Regions from separate parts of the Paenibacillus sp. FSL R5-0407 genome, predicted to be linked through region 3. Evidence: riboswitches for the same ligand, from Rfam matches in the RefSeq annotation. Region 3 holds a riboswitch; each other region holds the start of a gene.

Region 1 (8,078 bases), 350 kb from region 3:
TTTCACGATGGCGGTTCAACAACTCATTCACGCCTTCGGCTACTAACCGCAACGATAATTCGCGCAATACCGCCAGATTGTCGCGGCGGCAAATCGATGGATGTACCTTTTTTCCGAGCAATCCCGCTTCGATCCGTTTCATCACCGTTTCCGGCGCAACATCGATCAACCGGACTTCATCCGCCAGATCCAGTGTCCCCGGCGGGATAGTCTCTTCTGCCTGAATACCGGTTCGCTGTAGTGCTATCTCATCCGCTCCTGCCAGCTCATAAGCATTGATCGTGGTAATCACGCTGATTCCTTGTTTGAGCAGAAACAGGATGTCCTCAAGCCGGGTGTTGAATTTAGCCCCAGGCCGGTTGCGATGTGCCAGATGATCGACTAGTACCACCTCCGGATTCCGCTTAACAAGCTCCTCCACTGGCAAATCCTTTTTTTCCTCACCATTCTTCATCCAATGGATACTTGGAATCCGGTCCAATCCGGCAAGTTGCTCTACTGTCTCGGGTCGTTGCAGTGTCGTCACCGCACAGATCACGACATCGATACCCCGCTCCTTTAACTGCTGACCCTCCCTAAGCATTTGGTAGGTCTTTCCCGTACCGCTGGCGGCTCCAATCAATATTTTGAATTTTCCATGCTTTAGCCGCTCGATCGATTCCAGCAGCTCTTCCGGCGTTTTTCTGCGAAAGGTCGTCATCGCTGGCATTTCGCTCCTATCATCGGCTCATTCCGGCCATTTCCTTTTGTAAAGCCAAATTCAGCTTAAGTACGTTTACTCTCGGTTCGCCGAATATCCCCAGATCCCTACCTTGTGAAGCCTCTTTGATAAGATCTCGTAACTTCTCTTCCGAAACTCCGGACAACTTGCTTACACGAGAAATTTGAACTTCTGCGGCTTTATTGGTGATATGCGGGTCCAGCCCTGACCCGGAGTTCGTAATTAAATCAATAGGGACCAAGTTTACCGGTATATCCGGATTATTCTTGGACCAATCGTTCAACGAGGCCTGCATCCGCTTCATCAATTCAGGATTCGAGGGTGCATAATTGTTAGAACCCGACCCTTCGGCATTGTATTCAATGCTCGACACGCGGCCTTGGAACCATTGAGGGTCCGTATAGGATTGGCCAATTAACTCGGAGCCGATAACGATTCCTTCGCTATTCTTCAACTGACTTCCGTTAGCCTGATGAGGGAACAACAGCTGAGCTAAACCTGTGCTTGCCAGCGGGTAAAGAACGCCGCAAATAACGATCAAAATAAGACTGAACCGCAAGGCGGCCCAAAAAGTAGTTCCGAATGAAGCTGTCAATGAAGCGCTCTTGGTATCTTGAGTTTGGATATGATTCATGAAGGAAAACTCCCTTTCCAATTTTTAAGGGGATCCGGTTTGCCGAAGCAAACCGGTCTGCATATTTGTTAAATCCACAAATGAACCACCAGGTCGATCAACTTGATGCCGATAAACGGGGCTATGACACCACCGACTCCATAGATCAGCAAATTTTTGGAGAGCAGCCGCTGTGAACTCATCGGTTTATAGGCGACGCCGCGCATCGCGAGCGGTATCAACAACGGGATAATAACCGCATTGAAAATCAAGGCCGACAAGACTGCGGATAACGGGGAGCCGAGCCCCATGACATTCAGGGTATTCATTTGCGGTACAGCCAGCATGAACATTGCCGGAATAATAGCAAAATACTTGGCAATATCATTTGCGATACTGAACGTGGTTAGCGCGCCGCGGGTCATCAGCAGCTGTTTGCCGATGGCAACCACTTCGATGATCTTGGACGGATCGGAATCGAGATCGACCATATTGGCTGCTTCCTTCGCCGACACCGTACCGCTGTTCATCGCCAGGCCGACGTCCGCTTGGGCCAGCGCCGGAGCATCATTCGTGCCGTCCCCGGTCATGGCGACGAGTTTGCCTTGTGCCTGTTCACGGCGGATCACCGCAATTTTGTCCTCGGGCTTACTCTCGGCGATAAAATCGTCGACCCCGGCTTCACGGGCGATCGTTGCCGCCGTCAGCGGATTGTCCCCCGTACACATGATTGTTTTTATGCCCATCTTCCGCAGTTGATCAAAGCGTTCCTTCATTCCCGGTTTCACCGTGTCCTTCAAATAAATAATCCCGTAAATCCGGCCGTCTACGGCAACGGCAAGCGGAGTTCCGCCTTCTGTCGCAACGTGTTGGCTCTTCTGTTCCAAATCGGCCGGGATGGTTCCGCCTTGTGCTTGAACCCATTCGCGCACGGCATCTACCGCTCCCTTACGGATTTTGCGGCCATCTTTCAAGTCGATGCCGCTCATCCGCGTCTCCGCCTTGAACTCCACAATTTCTCCGCCCTCAGCCATTTCCGCGTCAAATGTAAATCCGCGCACCTTCGTAAACTCGATGACGGAACGGCCTTCCGGCGTCTCATCCCGGAGGGACGCTATCGCCGCCCAAGCGGCAAGCTCGCTCTCTTGTTCCCCTTGCGAAGGAAGGAACTCCGATGCCATACGGTTCCCGTACGTGATCGTTCCGGTCTTATCCAGGATCATCGTATTGATATCCCCTGCCGCTTCCACCGCTTTACCTGACATCGCCAACACATTGAACCGGGTGACCCGGTCCATGCCTGCGATGCCGATGGCGGACAGCAGGCCGCCGATGGTCGTCGGTATGAGACAAACGAGCAAAGACACGAGGACGGGAATTTCAAGCGGAATGTTTAAAAAGTCAGCGATCGGCTTTAACGTGACAACTACGATCAAGAAGATCAGAGTCAGTACGGTAAGCAGCGTGCTCAGAGCAATTTCGTTCGGCGTCTTTTGCCGTTTCGCGCCTTCGACCAGCGAGATCATACGATCGATGAACGATTCTCCGGGATCGCTGGTGATCCGCACAACGATGACATCGCTCACGACCAGTGTGCCGCCGGTCACCGAACTGAAGTCACCGCCGGCTTCCTTGATGACCGGGGCGGATTCCCCGGTGATCGCAGACTCATCCACAGAGGCTAGCCCTTCGATAATTTCTCCGTCGCCGGGAATCATCTCGCCTTGTTCAACAACGACGATGTCCCCCTTGCGTAAGTCCGTAGATGGCACTTCGCGAAGCGCTCCGCCTACAAGCTTATTTGCAGTTACCTCTTGCTTCGTCTTTTTCAGCGAATCAGCCTGCGCTTTTCCCCGCCCTTCCGCCAAAGCTTCAGCAAAGTTGGCAAACAGCACCGTGAAGAGCAGAATCAAGAACACCGACAAATTAAATCCGAATCCATTGCCGGAACCGAACAGGTTCGGAAACAGCAAAAGGAGCAGTACGATCCCCATTCCGATCTCGACCACGAACATGACGGGATTTTTCATCATTGTGGCCGGATTCAACTTGACCAGGCTTTCCGCCGCAGCCTTACGAATGATTGGACCAGTAAGCATAGTTTTACGACTGTTCGACATCCTTTAACCCCTCTTTCGCTTATCCTAAAGTTAAAAACTCGGCAACCGGGCCCATAGCAATGACCGGTAAAAAAGTGAGCGCACCGATAAGGAGCACCGTTCCAATCAATATGCCGACGAACAGGCGGTTGTCGGTACGTAAGGTACCGATCGTTTCCGGAATCGGCTCCTTGGACATCAAGGAACCCGCAACGCCCAGCAAGGCTATGATGGAAACATAACGCCCAAACAACATGACCAGCCCGGTCGTAATGTTCCAGAACGGTGTATTGTCCGCCAGTCCTTCAAAGCCGGACCCATTATTTGCGGCAGAGGAAGTGTATTCGTACAGCACCTGAGATAAACCATGGAAACCGGGGTTCGTGATTGCACTTTGCCCCAGATCCGTCATAAAACTGATCGCAGTCGGCACAAGAATGATAAACGGATGCGCCAATATCGCAATGGCGATCAGCTTCATTTCCTTGGCCTCGATTTTGCGGCCCAGAAATTCCGGCGTCCGGCCGACCATCAGGCCGCAAATGAACACACCTAGAATGGCGTACATCATCATGTTCATAAGGCCGACGCCTTTTCCGCCGAATACGACGTTCAGCATCATTTGAACCAACGGAACCATCCCGCCGAGCGGCGTTAAAGTATCATGCATATTGTTGACACTCCCTGTCGTAGCGGCCGTCGTTACAGTGGTAAACAGCGTGGATCCGGCGATCCCAAAGCGAACTTCTTTCCCTTCCATGCTTCCTTGTGCAGCATCGATACCCAGTGCGTTGATTGCCGGGTTCCCCGCTTTTTCCGAGAAATAGACGGTGGATAAAAAGACGAGAAATAGAATCATCATGGCGGAGAAAATGACCCAGCCTTGTTTCTTATTCTTGGCGAACAATCCGAATGTGTATGGCAATGCAGCACCCATCATCCACATCGACCACATTTCCACGGCGTTACTCAAACCGTTCGGATTTTCAAACGGATGTGCGGAGTTCACTCCGAAAAATCCCCCGCCGTTCGTCCCCAAATGCTTGATCGACTCGAGCGAGGCGACGGGCCCCATCGAAATTCGCTGCAACGCGCCATCCAGCGTATGAACCGTCAAGGTCGGGTCCAACGTCTGTGGAACCTGCAGTGCCACGAGAATTAAGGTAACGAGCAAAGCTGACGGCAGAAATACACGGACATGTGCTTTAATAAAATCTTCAAAGAAGTTTCCTATCGTTTGCCCTCTCTGCGTCAAACCGCGGATAAATGATATCGCTACACACAAGCCGCTGGCGGCTGAGGTAAACATCATCATCGTAATGACGGCCATTTGAGAGAAATAAGACAGGGCCGACTCTCCGCTATAATGCTGTAGATTCGTATTGGTCATAAAGCTGATGACCGTATTGAATGAAAGCGACGATTCCATGTTTCCCATCCCATTAGGATTCAAGGGAAGAAACTGTTGAATCCGCAGAACCAAATAGCTTACTCCCACCAGAACGACGTTCGTCACAATCATGCTAAAGGCGTATTTTTTCCAGCTCATGCCTTCACGGCGTTTGAAACCGACCAGCTTATAGATCAGTCTTTCGAAACCTCCGAATATGTTGTCGGTACGGTTCGATTCCCCGGAAAACACATGGTATAAATAAGTGCCCAGCGGTTTCACCAGTACAATGATGACGCCGATCACAACTAACATTTGCACTAAATCCATTGGGATCCCCCTCAAAAGTAGGCTTTTTAAAATTTCTCAGGATGAATCAAGGCATAGATCAAATAAAGAAATACGAACAGGACGACCAACCCGATCCCTATCATGGCGTATCCCCCTCCTTTAATTCCTGTTAATCCCCGGTTTCCGGAATGCCGTTTGCTAAAAATCCGACCTCGCAGGAACCGGAATGAATCACATAAGTCGCTCCAAGGCCCTTGTAAATCATTCTCGGATGCCGCTCCGGCGTAATCACGATTATTGGACTCGATGTCCATTGACGGCATAACTGCAAATATCGACATGTTAAAGTTAGCGTAGTTTCAAAAATAAAGACCCTCCCGATCCGAAATTCGGGAATCCTCCAAGTTTTTTCATCCTCCGTCTTCACCCGGATCACTTGAACCGCCCCCAATTTACGAGCCCGTTTCTCCTCAGTTTTGTTGTTCACGAGAACCGCAACATTCCGCCGCTTAGACAACAGCAGCCGTACAAAATTCAGCCCTGCCTGATTTGGCGCAGCAATGAGGATACAATCTTCCTCCACCTTTGTTTCCTCCCTCAGATAATAGCAAGACCTAAAGCTCCTCCTGGTGAGGTAGACTTTACTAGTAAGCTCAATCCAGTACTTTGCACAGCAAAAAAGCCGCAGGAAAGGAAGGAACCTTTCCGCAGCTTCTGGCATGGTGTTCATAACCATGGTGAGCTTATGGCGGTTGCCTCTCCCAATTACGCTTACGAGGTTAGCTGTCGGATTCGGGCGCGAGAGTCGCCCTACGCTGGAAATTAAGGATATTTCCGGCGATTCACCCCATGAAACGTTCCGATCCCAGATCGGCGTTTCGTTGGTTCCCCCGCTTCTGCGTTCGCAGAATTCAGCGAAAAAGACATTATTTTTCATTTCGATTTTTCATAACAATTTCAGTCAATTTTTCAATTTAGGCAATAAAAAACCACAGAGGCACCTTGGCGCTCTGTGGCCTACTCATACGGCTGACAGTTCACCCATCCTCTCTTCATCCACGCTTACGAAGTTAGCTGTCGGATTCGGGCGGTGAGAGTCGCCCTACCCGAACGGAATCCATGGTTTCCGTCCGGGATTCACCCCTGTCCGTTTGCGGTCTTTAACTCTCACATTAAAGACGGCAAACGAACGAAACGGCTTCTTGGCCTAGGAGCCAAGATAGATGCGCCGCAATTTGGTTCCCCCGTTTTCCCGTTGCCGGGAAATTCAGCGATCGACAAATGGTATTATATTTGTTTCATGGATTGAATCATAACTCCGGCGCCGAATCCAGTAAAGTCAGGCAACCGGTTAAAAACAGTTTGCAATTGCCAATTATATGAAACGGGAGCGTTTTCATAATGGTTAAACTCTCTCATTTACGTCATATCTCTTTAATGCTTCATTTTTCATTCCATTATATTAAAGGTCATTAAACGGTTATTGCCCTAAGAAAAATACTACGGCTACAATACAATTGTAAACGTTTACAATTATTCCGGATAGAAAGCGAGGGGTATTCATGCCGATTCGTCAACAAAAGAAAGCCTTATTGAATCAAGTTGTAGGTTCATTGATTTTCAAAGGGTTGACTGCTTCTCTATTCCTTTGCTTCTCTTTTATCCTCGTGGCTCAGATCCCCTACGCTCACGCCGAATCCATGCTGACCATCGATTCTCCGGCGGAAGGTGATCAGGTACCTCCGGGATGGCTGCGGGTTACGGGAGGGTATACCGAAACTTATGACATCAAATTGATTATTAATGGAACCGAACAGCTTAACTCCGTAAGAGAGGACTTAAATGGACCCGAAAGCGGCACTTGGTATGCGGATGTCGACGTATCCAAATACGACGGCAACATCTCGCTGATTGCCAAGGGAGTGCAGAGTTCGTCTCGTTATGGAATCTCCACGGCTACGACATCGGTGTATGTCAATAATCCCGAAGCCAGCCTCCCTGTTGTGAAGATTACAAATCCTTCGGACGATGAAACCGTCCACGGCTCGGTCCCTGTAAAAATCACCGTCGACGCCAAGAATTCCGTTGAGCTGGTAGAGATTCGAATCAACGGCGGGCCATGGATGAAAGCAAAGCAAACCGGGAACCACTATCAATTCAAATGGGACGCCAAAAATCTCGGTAACCGGACCTCCAGTCTGGAGGCAAGGGCCTTCGACGAATTCGGCAATGAAGGCCGGAGCACTACGGTTTATGCTCATACCGGGAACTGGGCTCCCGAACCGGTTACACTTGAAAAGCAAGACCGTGCGATGTGGATCTGGGAAAAAGCCGCCTACAATCTCTTTTTGAACCCGGGCTCCAAATCGGCGTTAAAAGCGCTTGCCGATGATACCGGAACCTTCGGCTCCGATCCGATCACCACCTTTTATATCGGCGTTTTTCCGTATGAGGGTGTAGACATCCTTGAAGACCAGCCTGAGGCTGTCCGGGAGTTCGTAAAGTGGGCGCATGACAACGGCTATCGGGTCCACGCCTGTATCGCCGGAGGAACCGTACCTCCCTATTATGGCGCCCTGGCTCCATATCACGGCAATGCAATCCATGAGATGGAAAAGGTCATCAATTACAACCTCTCCTCCTCCGCAGATGAGCAGTTTGATGGGGTGAATGTCGATATCGAGCCTTATATTTTACCTGAGTTTAAGACCGATAAACCGGCCGTACAGCTTCAATATTTAGATGTGCTTCAAAAAATGATTCAGCGCAGAGACGCCGCCGGCATTGACCTTCCTTTCGGCCCGGCGATCCCAAGATGGTTTGATAGCAGCGACACTTCCAGCAATATTACCTGGAACGGTCAGACCAAGTGGCTGTCCGAGCATGTACAGGACATCAGCGATTATATTTCAATCATGGATTACCGGGACACCGCCGAGGGCGGCCCTGGCATTATACCTCAGG
Region 2 (8,078 bases), 2.7 Mb from region 3:
TGTTTTGTTGGCCCGTTTCGCTCGGGTTCCTATTCACGGAAAGATCCTGGATCTGTGTACCGGCAACGGAGTGATTCCGCTCCTGTTATCTACCCGCACGAAGGCAAAGATCGAAGGAATCGAAATTCAGCCCCGGCTTGCGGATATGGCGCGGCGCAGTGTGGAAATGAACGGGCTCGGGGATCAAATCACAATTCGTGAAGGCGATTTACGGGAGCTGGTCAAAGAGACAGGACATGGCGTTTATGACGCGATTACGGTAAATCCTCCCTATATGCCGCTCACCGGCGGGGATGTAAAGATCAATGCCCATCAGGCGATAGCCCGGCATGAGGTCCATTGTACTTTGGAGGAGGTTATCTCCGCTTCGATGCGGCTAGTGCGCCCGGGAGGCAAAGTAACGATGGTGCATAAACCGCAGCGGCTGGGAGAAATCCTGACCGTATTCCGCCAATACCGGCTGGAGCCGAAGTTGATTCGTTTTGTCCATCCACGGCAAGAAGCAGAAGCTAATATGGTGCTGATTGAAGCGCTCCGTGACGGCAAGCCGGATATGCGGGTACTGCCGCCGCTAATTGTTTATGACGAGCAAGGCGAATATTGTCCGGAGATTATGAATATCTACTATGGATCAAAAGAGGGAAGAGCATGAGCATAAGCATTCAAAAAAGTTTCGATGAACGTTCAAGCGAAGGGTTCGGGAAATTGTACCTGGTCGCCACTCCGATCGGAAATTTGGAGGATATGACATACCGGGCAGTACGTACGCTGCAGGAGGCGGATATTATTGCGGCGGAGGACACACGTCAGACCCGTAAGCTTCTGACTCACTTCGAAATTTCACCGGGCAAATTGCTCAGTTATCACGAGCATAACAAGGCGGCGAGCGGGCCGGAATTGATACGCTTTATAATAGAAGGAAAAAATTTGGCCCTGGTCAGTGATGCCGGTTTGCCGGCCATCTCCGACCCCGGCAGTGACCTCGTGAAACTGGCGGTGGAGAAGGGGATTTCGGTCATTCCAATACCGGGAGCTAACGCCGCTTTGTCAGCTCTGATCGTGTCCGGGCTGCCAACCGAGCGATTTCAATTTATCGGATTTTTGCCGCGGGATCATAAGGATAGGGATAACCTGCTTAATTCGCTGCAGGATGAGGAAAGCACGATGCTGTTCTATGAATCACCTCACCGGGTCATTAAAACGCTGGAGTCCATGTTCAAGGCATGGGGAGACCGCAAAGTCGTGTTGGCACGAGAATTAACTAAGCGTTATGAAGAAATGGCCAGGGGCCTTCTGAGCGAGTCCATATCGTGGCTGGAGGAACATCCGCCGCTTGGAGAGTATTGTATCGTTGTTGCAGGGGCACACCCGGAAGAGGTTAAGGAACGAAAAGATGCCTGGTGGCAGCCTTTATCGGTAGAAGAGCATGTTCGTCATTATGAGGAGCAAGAGGGGCTTTCACGGAAGGAGGCCATGAAGAAAGCCGCAGGAGATCGGGGCGTTTCCAAACGGGATATTTACAAAGAGCTTTTGTAACTCTATTAGATGAACTTGAAATGGATGTTAGGATAAGTACGAAAATATTCGTATTATAATAGAAGGAAATAGAATTTTTTGGTGGGAAAATAAAAAAAAGGGGCCTTCACAGGCTGGGTTCAAGCCTGGAAGGCGCCAAGGAGATATGAAAAAGGTTAGAATTAACAGTTTTCAATAAAACTATTATATACTATAAATCTTAATTTGTCACAGGGGTAGGAAGCTCTGTGAGACATTCATGGCAAACAATTTTGCCTTTGAAGTAAGTAACGTTCTCTGCGTTGCCGCAGAAGATGCAGGCAGGCTCATATTTTTTCAACATGATGCGTTCACCATCGACATAAATTTCGAGGGCATCCTTTTCGCCAATACCGAGCGTACGGCGTAATTCAATAGGAATAACTACCCGTCCCAATTCGTCTACTTTTCTTACAATACCTGTTGATTTCATCATAACCGATGATAGCCCCTCTCGCTATAGTTTAAAAGTGTCATTATTCGACAAACTTCTATCTTTTATGATATTTATAATACCAACCATTGCCAAAACAGTCAACCTATTTATGGTAGAGTTCATTTTTATTTCTAATTTTAATTATTAAACGGGGCATAAAAATCGCGATTTCCCGGAATAAACGAGGTTTTTTGGCTTTCGACATTTTGGAAGTTCCTATTAAGACATCATTCGACAATATTCGACATAAACCTACGATATCAGTCACAAACTCTCTTTATTTTTCAAAATCTTTTTTTGAGATAAGGGAAAGGGGACCTTGGTATGAATAATCAGCTTCGGGAAGAAAAGGTATTTAAGGATCCGGTTCATAATTACGTGCATGTACAGGATGAAATCATTTGGGCGCTCATCAATACGTCCGAATTTCAGAGGCTGCGGCGGATTCGGCAGCTCGGCACCTCGTATTTGACTTTTCATGGGGCAGAACACAGCCGGTTTTCTCATTCATTAGGCGTTTATGAAATTACGCGGCGGATTATTTCTCAATTCGAACGTGCGGACTATGCCGATTGGCCGAAGGAAGAAAGACTCGTCACCCTTTGTGCGGCATTACTTCACGATTTGGGGCACGGCCCGTTCTCCCATTCGATTGAGCAGGCGTTTCAAATGCATCATGAAGACTGGACCTGTAAAATCGTGCTCGGCGATACGGAAGTCGGGGAGGTACTGCGGCGGCTGGGAGAGGATTTTCCGGATAAAGTGGCGGCCGTCATCCGCAAGGATTATGAGCACCCGATCGTGGTAAATTTGGTATCCAGCCCGCTTGATGCAGACCGTATGGATTATCTGCTGCGGGATGCCTATTTTACAGGAGTCAATTACGGAACGATCGATATGGACCGGATCCTCAGAATGCTCAGGCCGTTTCAGGGGCGGATCGTGGTCAAGGAGTCGGGCATGCATGCGGTTGAGGATTACCTGATGTCCAGGTATCAAATGTACTGGCAAGTTTATTTTCACCCGGTTACCCGGAGTTCGGAAATTATTCTGCGGCAGATTTTCCGCAGGGCTAAGGAACTTCACGAGAGTGGGCATCAATTTGCGTTCTTGCCGGATCCATTACCGGGATTGTTCAAACGGGATCTGACCGTGCAGGAGTACCTCCTGCTTGACGAAGCTTTGGTGCAGACTGCCTTTATGCAGTGGAAGAGAGAATCCGATGGACTGCTGAGCGAGCTGTGTTCTCGATTTTTAGATAGAAAGTTGTATAAATATGTAGAAGTGGAATCGTTAGATCTGGAAATGATCGACGACATCCGCGTCGCATTCAAGGACGTCGGACTCAATCCGGATTACGATCTGGAAATTGATTTTCCGACTGATCTGCCTTATGATGTGTTTCGTCCGGACGGGGAATTTAGGGACAAGCACATCCTTCTATTGGACCGGCAGGAGCAGATCCGGGAAATCTCCGAGGTATCGGACATTGTGCGTTCCATCAGCGGACTGCACCGGGGGAAATATCATTTGTACTATCCCGATAATAAAATTGCGCCGGTTATCGAACGGCTTCCGGAGCATATTCACGAAATATTTAAGCAAACCACATAAGAATACACCTAAGGAGGTAACAGCATGGAGTTATTTGATACGCACACGCATATGGATGCGCCGCAATTCGACGGCGACCGTGAGGAAGCGATTCATCGCGCATTGGAACAAGGGGTAACGCGGATGATCAATATCGGTTTTAACCGCGAGACCATTCCGACTACGATGAAGCTGGCGGAGTCGTATGAATTCATTTATGCGGCGGTCGGCTGGCACCCGCAGGATGCGATTACGATGAAGGAAGAGGATTTGGACTGGATTGCAGAACTCTGCAAACATGAGAAGGTTGTAGCGATCGGCGAAATCGGACTCGATTATTACTGGGATACTTCGCCAAAAGACGTGCAGCATGAGGTTTTTCGGAAGCAAATTCGCCTCGCCCGCGAGTTGAAAATGCCGATTTGTATCCATAACCGGGAAGCCCATGAAGATGTCGTCCGCATTCTGCGGGAAGAGAAGGCGAACGAGATCGGCGGCGTCATGCATTCCTATTCGGGAAGCTGGGAAATTGCCAAAATGTGTCTGGATTTGGGATTCCATTTGTCGTTTGGCGGACCGATCACGTTTAAAAATGCAAAGCAGCCCAAAGAGGTGTTGGCGAAGACTCCAATGGACCGATTATTGATCGAAACGGATTCCCCTTATTTAACACCACACCCTTTTCGTGGGAAAAGAAATGAGTCCGGACACGTCCGTTTGGTCGCCGAGGCTGCTGCCGAGTTAAAAGGGGTATCTCTCGAAGAAATCGCTGAAATTACCACCCGAAATGCGCTGGAACGATTTGGAATTCGATGAAATCGGGAGCAAAAGCGGTGAAAAAAGAAGCAATCGCGAAAGATTAATGCTCTTTAACTAATTAGCGAGAGATTATTACATTTTTTTAACCATTTATTAAAATAAACGTTGTTGATTCGTCCTTTACAACATGCATCGAAACAGGATAGAATCTTTTCAGTAATCGATTTGGGGTCGCTCATTTGCTGTTGGCGATTCCGGTTACATGGTTCCATGAACCAGTCTCGCTTAATCTCCACTTGTGGGGAACGGGGGAACCAAGTACGACACGCCGGGAAGGCCCGGCCAGATCGTAATTGATTTCTTTTTGGGTCATTGGGGTGAATTCAAGGTCATTGCGCCATGAGCGAATGAACTGAGGAAGGGCGGCACTCTCGCGTCCTAACCCGACAGCTAACCTCGTAAGCGTACATTGAGAGGGCAAACTCGTGCATCCTATTACACCAAGACATTCGGAAGCCACGAAAGAGAGCCTCTTACTCTTTCTTTGGGCTTCTTTTGTTTTTGAATAAAAGTAATAGGGTCATCATACTGTGTTAAACAGGAGGTGACGGTGCCGGGCAGACTGGGGCAGGATGCGAAGTGCAGCTCATTCAAAATGCATTTCGTAAAAATGAATTGTAGTCACGTCATATGTATCATGAATCGACCTAGACGGCGGGACTATGTAAGGAGGACGGAAGAAATGGGCTTTTTCCGCAAAAAGGAATCCCATGAATCGCGCTCATCCAGCATGTCTTACGCAATGCGGTGGAAACAAGAACATTTACGTCAAATTTCGGTTATCGGATTGTTGGCCATCGCGGTAGTACTCATCATCCTGATTTGGTCTTACAGCCAGAACAATAAAAAGATTTACTTGGTTGTTGACGGGCAAAGTCAAAAAATCGAAACCCGTCATTCGCTGGTCAATCAAGTACTGGAAGAACAGTCTATTGTGTTGGGTCCCGAGGACGCGGTATCGCGGCCGCTCGCTAGCTCCATCCAAGATGGCAACCGGATTGTCATTGTACGCGCGGTTCCGGTAAACGTGAGTGTGGACGGCACGAGCAAAGTGCATTTTACAACCAAGGACAGTGTGCAGGAAACGATTGAAGAGCTCGGCGTTACTATGGGGCAGGAGGATAAAATCACTCCGGCTTTGACCAGTAAGGTGTCGGCGAATTTAGATATTAAAATCGTCCGTGTCACCAAACATAAGGTACAGACCAAAGAAAGCGTACCTTTTACCGTCGTGAAAACATCGGACAATACTTTGCTTAAAGGGAAAACTAAAGTAGTGGCCCCGGGAAGCGAAGGTGTAGTCGTCCACAACATCGAAAAGGTATATGAGGACGGAAAATTCGTGTCAAAGCAATGGCTCGGCAAAGAAGTTGAAAAAGCAGCTTCGCCGAAGGTAGTCGCCGTAGGCACGAAGAAACCGACAGCCGTTGCGTCCGCCAGCATTTCCCGCACTTCGAACGCGGTGAATATCAGCGGGCTTACGACGAAAGGCGGCGTCTCGTTTAAATATAAAAAAGTACTTAAGAACGTAACTTTGACCGCTTATTCCGCCGAAGAAGACGGGATCGGTACGAAGACGGCTTCCGGTACCCGAGTCACGGAAGGAAGAACGATCGCGGTCGATAAGAGCGTCGTACCTTTGGGCTGGTGGGTTTATATCGAAGGCATCGGCTTCCGTAAGGCCGAAGATACCGGCGGTGCCATCAAAGGCAACAAGATGGACGTTTATTACGACTCCCTGAAATCCGCGAAAAACTTCGGACGGAAAAAGGGCCGGACGGTGTATGTAATCGGTCCGACCAAGCCGGAGTTGAACTAACCGGGCGCGTTTACTTTGCTCAGGGAATGATATACTATTAGGATGATGAATAAGACACGGATAAGAAGAGGATGAATTCCTCTTCTTTTTGTTGTAATACAACCATTTTATTGCGGAAAGGTATGGGGCAACATGATTAAGGAGGTCATTGTGGTGGAAGGCCGCGACGATACCGTGGCGGTGAAACGGGCCGTTGAAGCCGACACCATCGAGACCGGGGGATCCGCGATCAATGAGGCGACGTTACGCAAAATCGCGCTCGCGATGGAACGCCGCGGGATTATCATCTTCACGGATCCGGACCACGCGGGGGAGCGAATCCGCAAAATCGTAGCGAACCGGGTGCCGGGCTGCAAGCACGCTTTCTTGCGGGAGGCGGATGCGACGAAGGGCGATGACATCGGTGTAGAGAATGCTTCGCCGGAAGCGATCCGTGAGGCGCTCTCCCGCGTCCGCAGTGAGGTCGTAGGAGCGGCGGAAGACGCGCAGGACCAAATCGATTGGGAGGATTTGATCGGCGCCGGACTGATCGTACATCCCGAGGCTGCCGCCCGGCGGCGCTTTATGGGGGAACGGCTGGGAATAGGGTATTGCAACGGCAAACAGTTTTATAAGCGGCTGGCTATCTTTCGGATTAGCCGGGAGGAGTTTGCGGCTGCACTGGCGGAGTTGGAGAAAGAGAATGAAAGAGGCGAATAACCGATGACCATGAGAGAAGATGTATCTACACCGCGCCGGACGAAGGAAATTATTCAACGGCACGGTTTTTCATTTAAGAAAAGTCTCGGTCAGAACTTTCTGATCGATCAGAATATACTGGGCAAGATCGTCGGCGCGGCCGGCCTGGACGAGTCCAAAGGAGCGTTGGAAATCGGTCCGGGCATCGGCGCCTTGACCGAGAAGCTGGCTCAGACGGCCGGGCGCGTAGCCGCCGTGGAAATCGACCAAAGACTCCTGCCGATCCTGAAAGAGGTGCTGGAGCCGTATCCGCACGTCCATGTGATCCAAGGAGACGTGCTGAAGCTGGATCTGCAAGAGCTGTTCGCAAACGAATTTAGCGGCTGTAACGGCGTCAGTGTGGTGGCCAATTTGCCATACTACGTGACGACCCCGATTTTGATGAACCTGCTGGAGGCGGGCCTTCCGTTGGAGAACATTGTGGTCATGATCCAGAAGGAAGTGGCGGAGCGGATGGCTGCCTCTCCGGGAAGCAAGGCATTCGGAAGCCTCAGCATCGCTGTCCAATATTACAGTGAGCCTGAGCTTGTCTGCACGGTACCTCATACCGTCTTTATCCCGCAGCCGAATGTGGAATCGGCCGTCATTCGTTTGAAGGTACGCAGCACGCCGCCTGTATCCGTGGAGGATGAGGCCTTTTTCTTTGAGGTAGTTCAGGCGTCCTTTGCTCAAAGACGTAAGACGATTTCCAACAATCTTAAGAGCCGTTTTTTCCCTGGGGAAGGACGGGAGAGGCTGGAGTCCCTGCTCGGCGAAGCTGGCATTGAGCCTTCCCGACGCGCTGAAACGCTGGATTTGCAGGAGTTTGCGAACCTTAGCAATACGCTGTTGGCTGCAGGATTAAAATAGTAGAGCTGTAACCAATCCCCTCATTCGCCCATAGGATGGAGTTAGAGGTGATTGATTTGACGAAATTGGGAGACTTGGTCGTCCGTAAATCGTACGGAGGGGACGTTACCTTTCGTATTGAAAAAATAGTGCGGGAGCAGGCCATCATCAAAGGAACGGAGTTCCGGCTGCTGGCCGATGCTCCCTTGACCGATCTGGTCGGGGTTAGCCCGAACACGCCGGGCGAAAAAACGCAGCGAGCCCGGATCAAGGCTACCGAATCGCTGCAGC
Region 3 (8,078 bases):
ACGTATTGACCAGCGATATACCATCCGCTCCCTCCGTTTCGCACATCACTGCCATTCCGACGATATCCTCGGCATTCGGGGAAAGTTTGACGACAAGCGGCAGCGAAGTAACCGCACGGATTTCCCGTACAACCTCCCTGGCCGTCTCTGTCTTGATTCCGTAAGCCATTCCTCCGGCCTTGACATTCGGACAGGAAATATTCAGTTCGATCATATCGATGGCCGAACGTCCTTCTCTTCGTCTTGCAGCTTCATCCTGCTCGATCATCAGTGCGCCATCAACATAATCCTGAAGCGTATTACCGCCCAAATTGACAATTCGCGCGGTATCCAAGTCTTCCCATCGTGGGCACTCCTCGCGCAAAAACATGGGGATTCCCGGGTTTTCAAGTCCCACACTGTTCAACAGCCCTGACGCAGTTTCATAAACGCGTATGCCTGAGTTTCCTTCCTTGGGATGAAGGGTCAACCCTTTTCCGGAAATGCCTCCTAAGAGGTTCAAATCATAATAATTGCCATACTCCTTACCGAATCCGAACGTTCCCGAGGCCATTACGACCGGGTTTTTAAAGTGAACTCCAGCAATATTGCAGGACATGTCCATCATGCAAACACCACCTCTTCCGCACGAAACACAGGTCCGTCCGCGCAGGCCTTTTTTCGTCCATCGCGGCACTGGACACTGCATACGAGACAGGCCCCGATCCCGCACGCCATCCGATTCTCAAGCGACACATAAACCTCCGCCTTTGTTCCGGAATCAGCCTGCTTCCGTTGCACGGCTTCCAGCATCTTGTGCGGGCCGCAGGCAATGATCGTGTCATAAGCATTAAAATCTATCTCATCCAAAATAATTCCGCCCACGTTCACTACCACTTGCCCCGTGGTTCCGGCCCGGAATTCATCTACCATGTAAGCCTCTCTGCTGAAGCCTAAATATACGTCTGCATCAGGAATTTGCCCTAAGGCATAATAAAATGGAGCAATACCGATACCTCCACCAACAAACGCCGTCTTCCCTGAAGGTCTCGAAAAACCGTTACCCAGCGGGCCCTCCAAGGAGATAGAATCCCCTTTTCTCAACTTTGAGAACATTTCCGTTCCTTCTCCGGCCACTAAATATAGAAATTCCACGTATTCCGCGGTTACGTTAAAAATGCTTAGCGGTCTGGAAAGCAGAGGATAGTGATCCCATGCCCGCAGCATGTAAAATTGACCCATTGTTCCGGCGAATTGTCCCGCCACGGCGAGTCGATAAACGCCTTCTGCTACCTGCTCATTAGCCAATACTTCCGACAAAATTCTCTCTCCTTCCCGAATAACGCCACTTTGTTTGCTGCTCCTTGCTTCATATTAAGATGCAATTTTTCAGCTATCCGAGTCTGTGATAAACCTCACATTTGCATAATACACATAATTAGCCAGTTTCCTGGGCATACCAATTTATAATACGGTTTCCGGGTAAAAGGAGAGGATTTGCTATGTCTAGATCGACCAAACGGCGGATGATCTCCGCTGGAATCTGCGCCGTCATGACGGCTTTGTTTTGCTGTATCCTCTGCTTATTCCCCGACTCCTCCAATGCGTTTACTACGAAAGGCCCCTTAACAGAGGATACTGATTCATTGGATACCGCACCTGCTTCCGCAAAGCCCTTAAATCTGGGAGAGCTTCGGCGAAAATATTCCGAAACCTTTAAATTCCGCGGTCCAGAAGTGAAACAGATCGCCCTGACTTTTGACGATGTGCCCGATCCGCGGTTTACGCCCCAGGTATTGGCTGCACTTCGCAAAGAAGGAGTCAAAGCGACTTTTTTCGTCGTCGGGCACCGGGCGAAGAAGCATCCGGAGCTGCTGAGGGCCATTCACCGGGACGGCCACATCATCGGCAACCATTCCTTTAGCCATGCTTTGTTCAAAAACCGCTCGCGAAGTCAGTTTCAAAACGAAATTTTGCGAACCGAGAATATTATCGCTAATCTCGTTGGTTATCGGCCCAAGTTGATACGCCCGCCATATGGAGAAATTAACGAGGAACAAGTTAAGTGGGCCAAGAAAAGCGGTTATATTATCGTGAACTGGAATGTCGATTCGCTGGATTGGAAAGGACTCGATTCGGAGAAGGTGAAACAGAACGTCCTCAAGGCCGCAGGCCCGGGTTCTATTGTATTGCAGCATGCCGGAGGGGGAACGGGGTCGGATTTATCCGGAACGATTCAGGCGCTGCCTGAGATCATTCAGACGTTGAAAGCAAAAGGCTATCACTTTGTGACTCTTCCCGAGCTTCTGCAAACGAAGAAGTACAAATAACGGAGAGTAGGAATTAAAAAAGCAGCTCCCTTGGGAGCTGCCGCATTCAATTATTTATCTAAAATATACAATTTAACGTCCTGAAATCCGAACTCATTAACGGTTTGCGGGCTGCCCGGAATGAATATATCAATGCGGTTCCCTTTGATCGCGCTGCCCTGATCGGTTGCGGTCGCAACGAAGGCGTTTTTCGGCAGATTGGAATGGCTATGTCCCGTAACAAGCACTTTAGTGCCCATAGGAATTACTTTCGGGTCAACGGCGATCGTCCCCAACTGCAACGGTTTGCCGAAGTAATCAACGGCTCCCCACTTTCCGTTCTCGCTCGCTGCGGAAGAATATGCCGTAGCCTTAACCTCCACGGTTTTGGAGTAAGAGAAATTCTTGCCCCAAGCCTCTACGGTCTTATCCGCACTTGAGACTTTTACGGCTGATAACGGCTGAGGAATTATGTTTTCCTTTGCGCTTGCAGAAGCTGTTGACATAAGGGCTTTGGATCCTTCTCCAGGGATAACGATATCCAGGCCGCCGTAAATATTCGATGCTTTGATGGATGGATTCGCTGTAATCAGCTTGTTCATATCCACGCCGTATTGTTTAGCCAGAAGGTAAAAGGTGTCTCCTTCCTTCGCTTTATGTATCGAATCCGCATGGACAGGTACCGACTGCAAAGCTCCTGCCAATCCGACTGCAATAATTGTCGCCTTAACGGCGCGTGCTAATTTAGTATGCTTATTCATGATGTCCTCCTTCTACTATCGCCTGCGGAGTTAGTTGTCGGGTTAGGGAAAAAAGGATAGGCCCCTGCGCATTTACTTCGCTTCACCCCAAGATAGCCATGTTCTCGTCATTGGACGGGTACAGCTAATCGGAAAATCGTCCCCCGCACCTGCGCTGGCAGGTTTTGGCCTAATCAATATATCACAATTTTGTAACCAATAGGGCAAGCAAATGTTTCCATGATGCGTTAAGCAGCAGCCAATCAGACTATTTTCACCGATGATGTGATTACAATTCTGTAAAAGCGATCGAACTCAAAAAAAACCGCCGGAGCGTTCTCCGGCGGTTCATTCATGTTATAGAGTTAAGTTACAGCACTTTACTGAGAAAATCCTTGGTCCGCTGATTCTTCGGCGAACCGAAGACCTCCTGCGGAGTCCCTTGCTCCATAATGACACCCTGATCCATAAACAGAATCCGGTCCCCAACTTCGCGGGCAAAGCCCATTTCATGCGTGACGATGACCATCGTCATCCCCTTGTCGGCTAGGTTCTTCATCACGTCCAGCACCTCTCCGACCATCTCCGGATCAAGCGCGGAGGTCGGCTCATCGAACAGCATCACATGCGGCTCCATAGCGAGCGCGCGAGCAATCGCGATCCGCTGCTTCTGTCCGCCCGACAGCTGGGAAGGATAAGCGTCCCGCTTGTCTTCCAGTCCGACCGTGCGCAGCAGGTCCATGGCCAAAGCTTCCGCTTTGTTCTTTTCGATTTTTTTTACACGGATGGGAGCCATAGTGATATTATCGATCACATTTTTATGCGGAAACAAATTAAACTGTTGGAATACCATTCCCATTTTTTCGCGGGTTTTGTTGATATTGTGGCGTTTTCCGGTAATGGATTCCCCTTCGAAAGTGATCTCGCCCTCGGTTGGTTCCTCCAGCAGATTCAAACAGCGGAGAAAGGTACTCTTCCCCGAGCCGCTGGGGCCGATCACAACGACGACCTCTCCTTTGGCGATTTCCAGGTCGATCCCCTTCAAAATGTGAAGCTGGCCGAACTTTTTATGCAAATTTTTAACGGTGATCACTGGCTTTCAACTTCCTTTCGAACAGACCCAAAATACGGGACAGTGTGAATGTCAGAATAAAGTACATAACCGCTACAATCAGATACGGCGTCATGCCGTCGTAAGTGATCGTGACCACAGCACCGGACTGGAACATCAGCTCCGTAATACCGATAAAGGATACGATCGAAGATTCCTTAATAATCGTAATAAACTCATTCCCGATTGCGGGCAGCACCGACTTGATCGCCTGCGGAATAATGATAAAACGCAAGGACATCCAGCGATTCATGCCTAGGGACCGAGCTGCTTCTCCTTGCCCCCGGTCTACGCCCTGGATCCCGGCACGGAATATTTCCGCAAGGTAGGCCGAGCTGTTGATCGAAAGCGTGATCGCTCCGGATTCAATCGGGGAGAAGTTGACATTGAACGCCGTCGAAAAACCGTAATGAATTATTAAGAGCTGGACCAACATCGGCGTTCCCCGTAAAAATTCAACCCAAGCATGGCCGATAAACCGGACAATTCTCCACGGGGCCATCCGCAAGAGCGTAACAAGCAGGCCCAAAATAAAACCGCAAAGAACCCCCAGAGCCGCCAGTAGCAGCGTATACTGCAGACCGGTCAAAAAATAGCTGCGGTACTCCCAAAACATTGTAAAAAGCTCCATGTCCCAATCATTCCTCCTATTTTACCTCAAAAGCCTTGACAAAAAAACAGAAAATAGCGAATAGGCTCCGCTATTTTCTGCAAATCGGTCACCGGTTATTTTTCAGCAAGTGCGCTTGCTTCGGTAACGAACTTATCGATCGAACCGTCTCCGATCAGACGATCCAATGTGGCGTTGACCTGGTCAAGCATTTCCTTGTTGCCTTTCTTCACGCCGACGACATAGCCTTCGTCCTCGGTTACCGGTTTGGCGTCCGTAATGCTGATGCCTTCTACGTTCTTGACGAAAGATTCGGCCACAGGGCCTTCGATAATCGCCACATCAACGCGTCCCGATTTCAGTTGCATGATGATATCGTTTATTTTTCCAAGAGAAGTCAGCTTGGCGCCTGTGATCGTCTTGGCAATGTCTTCTTGAATGGAGCCCTTCTGTACGCCGATCTTCAGACCTTCCAATGATTCCATTGTGTTGTATTTATCTTTGTCCTTGGTCGCGGATACGACCGACTGCTCCGCTTTATAATAAATTTGGGACAAGTCGACTTGCTTCGCGCGTTCCGGTTTCGGGCTGAGACCCGAAATGACGAGGTCCACACGGCCGCTGTCCAATTCATTCAGCAGGGAGTCGAAAAGCATATCCTTGAATTCCACTTCGGCTCCAAGATCCTTCGAGATTTCCTTGGCGATCTCAACATCGAAACCGACGATTTCATTGTCACCATTCTCATTTTTGATTTTAAATTCGTAAGGCGGGAAATCCGCGCTCAATCCTACGATCAGCTTTTTGGAAGCCGTACCGGTATTGGCCGATCCTTGACTTTCATTAGCCGGAGTGTTTCCGCCCGCATTGTTTTTATTTTGTCCGCAAGCGGCAAGCACGCTTGTTACCATAATTAACGCTACAATTAAGATACCCCATTTTCTCATCTGTCTCTCTCCCGTCGGTATTTTTTTATTAACCACCATTCGATTTACTGGGCTAATTATAAATCAACCTGTATATATATGCAAAGCTATTTTTATCATTTTCATCATTTTTTCATACTTCACGGATAATAATCATAAAAATGTTAAATTTTATAAAACCATGGTCAATTCAATATGTAGACCAACCGTATTCAATCAAAAGATTTTAATATAAAATTTTACATTTAATTTGAATTTTATTCATACTCTTTTATGAATGCCCTCCTATCAAATATGCAGCACAGTGAATGACGAAATGTATTTTTATTAAATTTTGTAATAAATATTAATTAACGCACTCTTCTTCAAAAAGAAACATACATGGGTTAAGTGGGGGAATAATGGTTCATAAAGGGTCTCATTTGGTTATTAATTAGCTGAAAAACCTGCTCGGTTTTTAAGTTGATTTTCATGCTACGTAAGGAGGTGGCCCCTGTGCTGCTAGAAGCGCTATATCATGTACCCAGGGATAAATGGGCCTATGCTTACGACACAAGTACGATACATTTGCGCGTTCGAACCAAACGGGACGACGTGGAAAATGTATTTGCGATGACCGGCGATAAGTATGATTGGGATGGAACGTACCAGGAAATCCCGATGGAAAAAGCTGCCCATGACCGGATGTTCGATTATTGGGAAGTGGCCGTGAAGCCCCGGTTCAAACGTTTGTCTTATGCCTTTAAACTGACTGCGGGAACAGAAACCGTGTATATGCTGGATACGGGCATTCAGCATGAAGGCCCGACTCCGCCCGGCGAATTGTATGAATTCCCGTATATCCATGAAATCGATGTATTTAAGGTTCCGGAATGGGCGAAAAAGGCCGTGTTTTATCAAATTATGCCCGAACGGTTTGCAAACGGCGATCCCGGCAACGACCCGGAGAATACCCAGCCTTGGGGCGGACAGCCCGGTACGGACAACTTTTTCGGCGGGGATCTAAAAGGCGTGCTGGATCATCTGGACGACCTGACCGATCTCGGCATCAATGCGATCTATTTCACGCCGCTCTTTGTATCCCCCTCCAACCATAAGTACGATACCGTAGATTACAAAAAGGTCGATCCCCATTTCGGTGACAACGAGACGCTTAAACAGGTCGTGGAAGCATGCCATAACCGTGGCATTCGCGTTGTGCTCGACGCCGTGTTCAATCACTGCGGCGAACAATTTCCTCCCTTCCAGGATGTGCTTAAGAACGGCGCGGATTCCAAGTATGCCGACTGGTTCCACATCAACGAGTTTCCGGCTCAGATCCATAATGGAATTCCTACGTACGATACCTTCGGTTTTTTCGGAAACATGCCCAAATTCAACACCGCAAATCCGGAAGTTAAGGAATACTTGCTTGGCGTAGCTGAGTATTGGATTCGCGAAATCAAGCTCGATGGCTGGCGGCTGGACGTGGCCAACGAAGTCGACCACCATTTCTGGCGCGACTTCCGCAAGGTGGTCAAGGAGGCCAATCCGGATGCCTATATTATCGGCGAGGTATGGAGTGATTCCCTGAACTGGCTGCTTGGAGACCAGTTTGACTCCGTCATGAACTACCCCTTTGCTGACAAAGTGCTGGAGTTCTTCAACGGCGGGATGGACGGCTACAATTTCTCCAATGAGATGGGCTCCTTAATTATGCGGTATCCGCAGCAGACGAATGAAGTGGTATTCAATATGCTGTGCAGCCATGATACCCCCCGCCTGTTGACTCGGGTCGGTACGGATAAGCGGAAACTCAAGCTGTGTGTTGTTTTCCTGTTTACCTATATCGGCACACCGTGCATTTTTTACGGGGATGAGGTGGGGATTACCGGGAACGGCGATCCGGACTGCCGGAAGTGTATGGAATGGGATCCAAAGAAGCAGGACCGCGAGCTGTACGATTTTTACAAAATGATGATCGAGCTCCGCAGAAAGCATGGTGCGCTCCGGCATGGGCGATTCCGCTTCCTGCAGGCGAATCCGAATGATCCCTGCATCGTCTATGAACGTATGGATGATCACATGCATTTTACGATCTGGATGAACAATACGGAGGAATACCGGACCTTGACCCATCCTATGGAAACGGAAGACTGGCGCGACGCACTTACAGAGGACCGTGTTAAGCCAAAAGACGGCATGATGAATGTCGGTCTCGATCCGTTTGGTTTCCGGATTCTCTACCGCAAGTTAAAATAAACATCTCGTAATTAAGAATAAATACAACATAAATCCCCCCGATGTGATATTACCTTCGCATCGGGGGGATTTGTATATGCTATAAGTTTCCTGGCTAACCGCCTAATCGAAATATCTACTCCGATTCCGTAAGGCTCCTGTAAATGTCGATATATTGCTCCG

Evidence for each region. A riboswitch is a leader RNA that binds a small molecule or an ion and turns the genes downstream of it on or off. The one in region 3 is predicted to bind cyclic di-AMP.
Region 1: linked by a shared signal. The riboswitch ahead of NYE70_RS03775 (hypothetical protein) and the one ahead of NYE70_RS05490 (3D domain-containing protein) in region 3 are both predicted to bind cyclic di-AMP.
Region 2: linked by a shared signal. The riboswitch ahead of NYE70_RS18300 (3D domain-containing protein) and the one ahead of NYE70_RS05490 (3D domain-containing protein) in region 3 are both predicted to bind cyclic di-AMP.

The regions. Positions count from the first base shown of each region.
Region 1 is NZ_JBBPAX010000001.1:773,116-781,193, reverse strand. It holds gene NYE70_RS03795 (histidine kinase) at 1-700, opposite strand, end outside; gene kdpC (potassium-transporting ATPase subunit KdpC) at 720-1,355, opposite strand; gene kdpB (potassium-transporting ATPase subunit KdpB) at 1,424-3,454, opposite strand; gene kdpA (potassium-transporting ATPase subunit KdpA) at 3,474-5,153, opposite strand; gene NYE70_RS25990 (potassium-transporting ATPase subunit F) at 5,180-5,257, opposite strand; gene NYE70_RS03775 (hypothetical protein) at 5,284-5,697, opposite strand; cyclic di-AMP (ydaO/yuaA leader) riboswitch at 5,868-6,041, opposite strand; cyclic di-AMP (ydaO/yuaA leader) riboswitch at 6,159-6,397, opposite strand; gene NYE70_RS03770 (Ig-like domain-containing protein) at 6,677-8,078, shown strand, end outside.
Region 2 is NZ_JBBPAX010000001.1:3,855,204-3,863,281, forward strand. It holds gene NYE70_RS18275 (tRNA1(Val) (adenine(37)-N6)-methyltransferase) at 1-652, shown strand, start outside; gene rsmI (16S rRNA (cytidine(1402)-2'-O)-methyltransferase) at 649-1,536, shown strand; gene NYE70_RS18285 (AbrB/MazE/SpoVT family DNA-binding domain-containing protein) at 1,736-1,990, opposite strand; gene NYE70_RS18290 (HD domain-containing protein) at 2,315-3,604, shown strand; gene NYE70_RS18295 (TatD family hydrolase) at 3,629-4,399, shown strand; cyclic di-AMP (ydaO/yuaA leader) riboswitch at 4,615-4,823, shown strand; gene NYE70_RS18300 (3D domain-containing protein) at 5,085-6,221, shown strand; gene rnmV (ribonuclease M5) at 6,354-6,920, shown strand; gene rsmA (16S rRNA (adenine(1518)-N(6)/adenine(1519)-N(6))-dimethyltransferase RsmA) at 6,924-7,808, shown strand; gene yabG (sporulation peptidase YabG) at 7,844-8,078, shown strand, end outside.
Region 3 is NZ_JBBPAX010000001.1:1,126,808-1,134,885, forward strand. It holds gene NYE70_RS05475 (dihydroorotate dehydrogenase) at 1-607, opposite strand, end outside; gene NYE70_RS05480 (dihydroorotate dehydrogenase electron transfer subunit) at 604-1,299, opposite strand; gene NYE70_RS05485 (polysaccharide deacetylase family protein) at 1,482-2,309, shown strand; gene NYE70_RS05490 (3D domain-containing protein) at 2,360-3,049, opposite strand; cyclic di-AMP (ydaO/yuaA leader) riboswitch at 3,054-3,229, opposite strand; gene NYE70_RS05495 (amino acid ABC transporter ATP-binding protein) at 3,399-4,121, opposite strand; gene NYE70_RS05500 (amino acid ABC transporter permease) at 4,108-4,770, opposite strand; gene NYE70_RS05505 (transporter substrate-binding domain-containing protein) at 4,866-5,696, opposite strand; gene NYE70_RS05510 (alpha-glycosidase) at 6,171-7,916, shown strand; gene glgA (glycogen synthase GlgA) at 8,032-8,078, opposite strand, start outside.